Regions from separate parts of the Gordonia sihwensis genome, predicted to be linked through region 2. Evidence: predicted binding sites of a transcription regulator. Region 2 holds the regulator's gene; the other holds the start of a gene.

Region 1 (4,370 bases), 950 kb from region 2:
CGCCCGCTGACGTACCGTGAACCCCTCCGGCGTGGTGACCTCCGTCCAGATCACACCGTTCGCGTCCACGACCTGATCGTCGACCCATCCGCCGACGAAGGTCTTCAGACCATGATGGAAGCGGCACTTCGGATTCAGGTTGCACACGCACGTCGGGCCGCCGGCAGTCGGATCGGCGTGGTTGAACTCGCACACGTGGTCCAGGTCCGACTTCCACGCCGCCCGCTCGCATCCCGGCCACGAGCAGGTACCGAACAGACCCCGCATCGCCGCATCCACTGCCGCAGTCGGCCGATAGGCGTTGCCGGGCTGCGCCTGATGATCGACGAGCTCGTCGAGATCCACCTCTCGCCGAACCGCGTCCTGACGAGCTGCCAGTTCCCGCGCGTGCTCGGCCGAGATCGGACCGTACCCGTCAAGATAGGCCGGGGTGTCGGACTCCCCTCCGAGAGTCTCCTTGCGAACCACCACGTGCAGCACCACCCGTGCGCACCGCGACGCGATCGCCTCCGCCGACAACTCCGCGGCGCAGTCGTCCCGACCGCACTCGCATGCGAAGTCGGTCCCCGTCAGCCGCGCGACGGCCGCCGCCGATCGACGTTCGCCGCGCGTCCGCGGGTCGTGCGGGCACACCCCGGCGATCACCGCGTCCAGCACGTCTTTCACGACCATCGCGTCCTCAGCCGAGGCCGTCACGATCACCTCTGACACGCCCTCGCCGAGCGTGTTCACCCGCACTTGCTTGGCGAGCTTGACCTGCTCGCGGGTCAACGTCACGGCATCTGGATCATTCTCAGCCACAATCGAACTCACCAGCGATTCCACCCGGGCAGCCGACAGCGCGCCCGCCTCGGCAAGCGTGTGCGCGATCTCGGCGTCGATGAAAGCCAGTAGATCCGAATCGTCGACGAGCGCCGTCTGCTCGACCACCCGACGAAACCACGCCGGGCAGATCAGGCCGTCACGCATCAACCGGCCCACCGCCGGAATCCGCTCCATGCACGCCACTGCGGCCTCCACGAAATGCTCGGCCGTGCACTGCCTCACCCCCGCCACCGTCGCATACGACGCCGCGACCTGGCACAGCGGATCGTAGAGCCGTGTGTACGCGTCGGCACCCGACTCGGCACCGCCGGCCGAGCCATCGGACTCGGCCTGATTCGCTAGCAGCAGTGCATGCACCGCTTCGTAGCGATGCCACAACACCAGCCCCTGGTAGCAGTCCGCCCGCGCCGCGAACCCGAGCAGAGCAGCACGATCGGCCCGCGAGGTGCAGTCCGCCGACTCTCCCGTAGCTCCCGGACGACCGATCCGAATCACGATCGCACCCTCGTCGACCACCACCGACGAGCCCGCCGACGCGGATCCCGAATCACCTCTGACCTTGATGTTCATTGATCCCCCTCCGTTCGAATCGAACTTGCATTCGATGTTATCCGGAGGGTCTGACATGAATGATCGCGAGAACTTCCGCCACCCCTGAGCGGACCGCCATGTGTAGATCGAGGATCCGGATTGTCGTAGGCCCGTGCTTGTCTGTCGCGTTGCCGCATGGGCGGGGACGTGCCGTTCGTCGGCGCCACTACGTGTGAAGGACCAATATGCCCCCTCGCGCAACGATTCTCAACGGAAACCCCGACTCGCCGGTCCTGCTTCATGTCGCCCGCCGCGCTCAGCTCGCACGGCCGCACTCCATCGCGCCGTCGATCCCACTCGAGTCCCTGGACGCCGCAACCGAATCGGTGGCCAAGTGCGCGCGGACGCACGCGGCGGTTCGCCCGCACCTGATCTTGAACGACCTCTCGCCGCTACCAGAAGCAGCACGTCTGCCCGGTGATGCGGACCCGATCGACCACATCCAGCCCTACGCCTGGCTGGTGACCGATCTGATCGAAGAGCGGTTGACCGCGACCGGCTGCGCCGTGATCGTCGACATTAGTTCGTACCCGAACGAGTCGACTCCAGTCGACGATCAGCCGCAGCCACACCCCGAGGTCTGTTGCGGCATCGACTTTTCGCACACTCCGGCAGAGCTTCTCGATGCGGCGGTCATCGCGTTCGGTGAGTTGGTCTCCGCCGGACCCGACATACCGCAGCCGCGGCGGTACGTGCCCCAGGCACAGTACCGAAACGACCAGCGTGTCCAGGCGATCACGGTGGCGATCCGCAATGACGTCCTGCTCGACGGACACTTCGCGGTCAACCCGGAGTCGGTCGAGCGACTGGGCCGGGCGATCGGCGAAGTGATCGGGGCACGGGTGTCACCACCCGCGGTAAACCAGGACGACAGTTCCCCAGACCCGTCGATCGAACGGTCGAATGTCAGGCCCCAGTCCTATAGTTAAGCCCTTAAGTAAGGCAAGTAAGGCATCTCACTCGAACTGGAGGATCGTGGCACCGACTTCCCGGCCGGAACCTCCGGTTCGGTTCCGCCGCAGCCGCCCTCGGATTGCCGAGAGGTGTCAGAGCCTGCGGATAGCGTGCTCGCCCCACTCCTCTGCGGGCCGCACGAGTGTCGGTGTCGGCCGCGTCACTGTATCCGCAGGCCCGGCACACCGAACCGGCCACGCCATGAGACCCTGGGCAGGTGACTCTTCCTCATGACGACATCGATCCAGACGGCCTGCTCGAGTACTCGGTCGTGTTCACCGACCGTTCCCTGAACCACATGTCCAAGCGGTTCATCGGCGTCATGCAGGATCTCCTCGGCATCCTGCGCACCACCTACCACGCTGGCAGCGTCGCTGTCGTTCCCGGCGGCGGCACCTATGGCATGGAGGCGGTGGCGCGTCAGCTCGCGACCGGGCGCCGCGTGCTCGTCGTGCGCAACGGTCTGTTCTCGTACCGGTGGTCGCAGATCCTCGAGACCGGTGAAATCACCGATCAGGTCACGGTGTGCCAGGCGCGTCCGGTCAGCGACGCCCACCAAGCCGCGTGGGCTCCGGCGCCGATCGACGAAGTGGTGGCCGCGGTGCGCGAACAGCGCCCCGAGGTGGTCTTCGCTCCCCACGTGGAGACCGCGTCCGGCATTCTGCTGCCCGACGACTACCTGACGACTCTCGCCGCGGCGGTCCACGAGGTGGGCGGACTGTTCGTCCTCGACTGCGTCGCCTCCGGTGCGCTGTGGGTCGACATGGCCACCATCGACGTCGACGTCCTCCTCACCGCGCCGCAGAAGGGCTGGAGCGGCACCCCGTGTGCCGGTTACGTCATGCTGCGCGAACGCGGTCGCGAGGCCGTCCTCAACTCGACGTCCACCAGCTTCGCGATGGACTTGCGCAAGTGGCTCTCGATCAGCGACTCGTACGTCGACGGCCAGGCTCCGTACCACGCGACCATGCCGACCGACTCGCTCGCGCACAACGTCGAGCTCATGCGCGAGACCGTCGACCTCGGCGCTGAGGAACTGCGCAGCCGTCAGCTCGACCTGGGCAGCCGGGTTCGCAAGCTGCTCGCCGCGAACGGCATGCCGTCTGTCGCCGCCGAAGGCTTCGACGCCGCGACCGTCGTCGTCGCCTTCACCGACGACGCCGCCCGCAAGACCGGCGCCGCGTTCAAGGAGGTCGGTCTGCAGATCGCCGCCGGCGTCCCGCTGCAGTGCGGCGAGGGCGAGGACTACTCGTCGCTGCGCATCGGACTGTTCGGCGTCGACAAGCTGACAGATGTGGACGGGACCGTCGAGCGGCTGAGTGCCGCACTGGATCGGTTGAAGGGGTAGTACTCGTCCCCTCGTGGCCTTCTTCCGGAAGCGATACCATCTTCCGGAAGAAGGCCACGAAGTCCAAGTACAGCAAAGGCCTCAGGTGGCTCGCCCGTTGTCACTCATCGTGCCCGGCCGATGCCGTGCGATCAGACCGTGTTTCCAACCGCTTCGGCTAATTGGTCGGCGACGGTATCCGCCACGCGATACACCTTGTATCCGTCGGCGGCCAACGCCGCGTCACGATCATCATCTTCACCCTCGACGAGGACGACCCGCGACTCCGTCCACAAGGCCTCGGCAGGCCAGTAGTACTCACCGATGTCGATTCCGATCTGAGGCTTAGCGACGCCAAGCGTGGCAAGTTCAGCAAACAGCTCAGTCACGGAACTCGACGTGTGCGTGAGAGTCTGTCCCCACGGTCCGTCAACCGCGTCTCGGACGCCTTCAATCCTCAGCTCGTTGAATATCGCCAGAGCTCCGGCACGCGAAAGACGATCGTGATGCCGGTCGTTGCGGTACGACCGCAGACAGCCGTAACACGACGTCTCCTCACCACAGTCGCACCGACTCACGCGATCCACCGCGAACCTGACGACGCGCTGCAGGTTCTCGGCGATCTTCTTCGACGCGCCCGCTCCCCCGGGCACCGTATCGAACAAAACGATGC
Region 2 (4,370 bases):
CATCGCGAAGGCCGCCACCTCCACCGAGCGCGACGCCGGCATCGCCGCCGCCGCCGGAGAACTCCTGCGCCTCGCGATCGCGCCGCCCAGCCGCAAGCTGGCGTCGACTCTGCCGCCGCCGGCCAAGCTCGCGCTGAGCCAGAGCCCGTATCCGGACGTGGACGCGTTGCTGGCCGACTGCACGGCACGGGCGGTCACCGACACCCTGGCACGGGAGCCGGAGTTGGCCGCGCTGCGCAGTCCCGGTGACTTCGGCGCGCTCTCGGCGCGGCTGGGGCCGGTGATCCGGTCGCGCGCACCCGAGTACTTCGACGCCGCCGTCGCGGCGCTCGCCGAATACTCCCCGGTGCGCCGGGCCGTCGACGCCCGGTCCGGGACTCTCGCCGCCGACGACGTCTCCGATCAGGTCAACGATCTGATCTTCGACGGCTTCGTCGGCGCGACGGCATTGGAGCATCTGCGCTCGCTGCCGCGCTATCTCACCGCCGCACGGCTGCGCCTCGAGTCCCTCAACACCGCCGCCGGCCGGGACAACGAGGCGATGGGCGCCATCGACAGGGTGGTGGCAGTCTGGAATAGGCGCCTCGCCCAGCTTCCGGCCGCACGCCACGAGGCGCTGAACGAGTTGGTGCAGTGGCGCCTGGAGGAACTCCGCGTGAGCCTGTTCGCTCAGCAGCTCGGCACCAACGGTCCAGTCTCCGAGCAGCGGATAATCAAGGCGATCGACAAGTTCAGCTGACTGCTCGGGGCGGTGGCTGACTGCTCGGACCGGCGGCGCCGGTGCCGTGAGTGTCAGTGACGGTCGCGGCGCAGCGAATCGATCTCGCGCTGGAAGTCGTCGGCCGACTCGAACGACCGGTAGACCGAGGCGAACCGCAGATAGGCCACCTCGTCGAGGTCGCGCAGCGGACCGAGGATCGCGAGACCGACCTCATTGCTCGGTATCTCGGCCGAACCCGACGAGCGCACGGTGTCCTCCACCTGCACCGCTAGCTTCGCCAGTGCGTCCTCGTCCACCTGACGGCCCTGGCAGGCGCGGCGCACGCCCTGCATCACCTTCTCGCGACTGAAGGGCTCGGAGATGCCGTTGCGCTTCACCACGGACAGCACAGCCGTCTCGACCGTGCTGAACCGCCGCCCGCATTCATTGCACGACCTGCGGCGACGGATCACCTGGCCGTCGTCGGCGACTCGGGAGTCGACGACACGGGTGTCGTCGTTCTTGCAGAACGGGCAGCGCATGCCATGACAATACCCGCCCGCCTCAGCCGTACTGCGGGGCGATAAGCGCTTGTCCGACATGCAGTCCCGATGTCTCGAGGCCGTTCAGGTCGCGCAGCTGGGCGATGACGCCGGCGGACGGCAACTCCGGAGCGATCCGCTCAGCGAGCGCGGTGAGCGACTCCCCCGACCGGACGTACACCACGTGCGTCGCCGCCGGCGACTCCGGCGTCGCCGCATCCTGGTAGCCCGCTCCGACGAGGGCGAGCAGCCACACCATGCCGGCGAGGGTGCCGCCGACCACCGCGGCCCCGGCCCACCGGCGCCTGCGGTACACCGCGGGCGACAGCGCGGTCCGGCCGGCCGGCGGCGCATCGAACATCACTCGCCGGTCCGCGACCGGGCGACGCCGCTCGGGGCGGCCGGTCGGGAAGCACGTTCCGCTCGAGTCGCCTCGCCCCGCTCCGCGTACTCCCCGATCACGGACCAGCGAGCCACGGACCAGCGGGATGTCGCAGGTCATCGCCGACGCGGTGGAGTGCGCAGCAGTGGAGTGCGCAGCGGTGGAGTGCGCAGCGGTGGAGCGCACAGCGGTGGCGCGTCCGGTCGGGGCGGGTGCCGTCCTCGTGCTCATGACTCGTCTCCAATCGATCGCGTGTTCGAAGCACTCTTGTTCGATAGTTAACACGAGGGGTCCGACAAACGCCGACACGCGTCGAACAATTGTTTGAGTTTTGTGACCTACTCAACTAGCCTTTGGACCATCGATCGAACACAGCTGACGAAAGGCCCGACCGTGACCGACACGCCCGATCCGATGCTCTCCACCGCGACGCTCGAGGCCTCATTGACCCAGCGTCAGCGCGAGGTGCTCGAGGTCATCCGTCAGTCGGTCCGCGAGCGCGGCTACCCGCCGAGCATCCGTGAGATCGGCGAGGCCGTCGGACTCACCTCCACGTCGTCGGTGGCCCATCAGCTCCGCACGCTCGAGCGCCGCGGCCTTCTCAAGCGCGATCCGCACCGTCCGCGTGCGGTGAACGTTCGGGACGATCAGCGGACACCGCCCTCGGGCGGTGCCGAGGCCGACGGAGAGTCACTCCCCACGCCGACCTTCGTTCCGGTGCTCGGCCGGATCGCCGCCGGCGGACCGATTCTCGCCGAACAGGCCGTGGAGGAGGTCTTCCCGATGCCGCGCGAACTGGTCGGCGACGGTTCCCTGTTCATGCTTCGCGTGGTCGGCGAATCGATGATCGACGCGGCGATCTGCGACGGCGACTGGGTGGTCGTGCGCCAGCAGAACGTGGCGGAGAACGGTGACATCGTCGCCGCGATGATCGACGGCGAAGCCACCGTGAAGACCTTCAAGCGCACCGACGGTCACGTCTGGCTCATGCCGCACAACGAGCATTTCGAGCCCATCCCCGGCGACGACGCCGCCATCCTCGGCAAGGTCGTCACGGTGATGCGCCGTATCTGAGGCGCCCGGCCGGCCTCAGCGGGACATCACACCTCGCCGGCCAGAACCGCGCGAACCGCCTCGCGCGCCTGTGACGGACTCGTCGCGGCGATCGCGGCGGACGCCGCATCGCGGCACTGATCCATGGTGACGGTACCCAGCTTCAGTCCCACCGCGGCCGACGCCGCAGGCGCGGACGACAACGACGTCACACCCATCCCGACCAGCACACATGCCAGCAACGGATCGGCAGCCGCCTCGCCGCATACGCCCACGGGCTTGCCCTGGTCCCGACCGGCGTCCCCGACCCGCTGTATCAGCGCGAGTACCGCCGGCTGCCACGGGTCGGTGAGCGCCGCCAGCTCCGGCGACATCCGGTCCGCCGCCATCGTGTACTGGGTCAGGTCGTTGGTGCCGATCGAGACGAAGTCCACTTCGGCGAGGATCGCGTCGGCGAGGATCGCCGCCGACGGCACCTCGATCATCACCCCCGGCACCAGACCGCGTTCCCGAACCCGCGCGGCGAATTCGCGCGCCTCGTCGACCGTGGCGATCATCGGTGCCATCACCCACGGCGTCGCACGGCCGTCGTCGCGCGCCGCCTCCGCCAGCGCATCGAGCTGGTTGTTGCGGATGTCCGGATACGTCTGCACGATGCGGTTGCCGCGGACTCCCATCGCCGGATTCGGCTCGTCGGAGTGGGCGACGAACTTCAGTGGCTTGTCCGAGCCCGCGTCGAGGGTGCGGATCACCACCTTGCGCCCGGGAAAGGCGTCGATCACCTCCCGGTAGAGCTCTACCTGCTGGGCGACGGTGGGCTCGGCCGCGCGGTCCAGGAAGGCCAGTTCGGTTCGGAACAGTCCGACGCCCTCCACCGGCGCCTGCGCCGCCGACCGAGCGGACACGCCGTCGGCCACGTTGGCCAGGATCGCGACCGCGTGCCCGTCCGCCGTGCGGCCCGGCCCGCGCCAGGCCGCCGTCTCGGCCGCCCGCGTCGCCGCGGCCGTCACGGCGTCCGAGATGAGTCCGGCGTCCGGGGCGGCCCCCACCGTTCCCGCGTCCCCGTCCACGTAGCCCATGGCTCCGGAGGGGATCTCATCGAGTTCAGCGGCGGCGACCACGCACGGAATACCGAGTTGGCGAGCAATGATCGCCGTGTGGCTGCTGGGGCCGCCGAGCCGCATGCCCAGCCCGATGACGCGTGCCGGGTCCAGACCCGCGGTGTCGGCGGGCGCGAGGTCGTCGGCGAGCAGAATCGACGGTACGTCCGGCACGGGGATGCCCGGCTCCGAGAGCCCGAGGAGTTCGGCGACGACGCGGTCTCGGACGTCCAACAGATCGGTGACCCGTTCAGCCATGAGGCCGCCGAGCTTGGTGAACATCTCCACGAACTGCTCGGTGGCCGCGATCGCGGCGAGCGGCGCTCGAACGCCCTGCGCAATCGACTTGCCCGCGGCCGTCGCCCACCCGCGATCGCGCGCGAGACCGGCCGTGGCAGTCAGGACCTCGGCCGCGACGCCGGTGCTGTGGGAGGCCCGGTCGGCCAGCCGGTCGGCCACCACTCCGGCGGCGGCGGTGAAACGCTCCATCTCTGCGTCGCGGAGCTCCTCCGGAACGGGAGAGTCGTCGATGGCGTCGAAGCCGGGTCGCGGTGCGGGTCTGATGATCGGTCCGTACGCGAGGCCACCGACCA

Evidence for each region. Region 2 encodes LexA, which represses DNA repair genes until DNA is damaged. Its sites were predicted from a motif close to CGAACANNTGTTCG; they were not measured.
Region 1: a site for LexA is predicted at 1,416-1,429, ahead of P5P27_RS12755 (DUF222 domain-containing protein). Genes of this name have one in related genera too.

Annotation. Positions count from the first base shown of each region.
Region 1 is NZ_CP121248.1:2,632,608-2,636,977, forward strand. It holds gene P5P27_RS12755 (DUF222 domain-containing protein) at 1-1,395, opposite strand, end outside; gene P5P27_RS12760 (N-formylglutamate amidohydrolase) at 1,602-2,345, shown strand; gene P5P27_RS12765 (pyridoxal-phosphate-dependent aminotransferase family protein) at 2,588-3,718, shown strand; gene P5P27_RS12770 (DEAD/DEAH box helicase) at 3,850-4,370, opposite strand, start outside.
Region 2 is NZ_CP121248.1:1,677,710-1,682,079, reverse strand. It holds gene hrpA (ATP-dependent RNA helicase HrpA) at 1-739, shown strand, start outside; gene nrdR (transcriptional regulator NrdR) at 793-1,242, opposite strand; gene P5P27_RS08125 (LysM peptidoglycan-binding domain-containing protein) at 1,265-1,855, opposite strand; gene lexA (transcriptional repressor LexA) at 2,039-2,698, shown strand; gene P5P27_RS08115 (putative PEP-binding protein) at 2,725-4,370, opposite strand, start outside.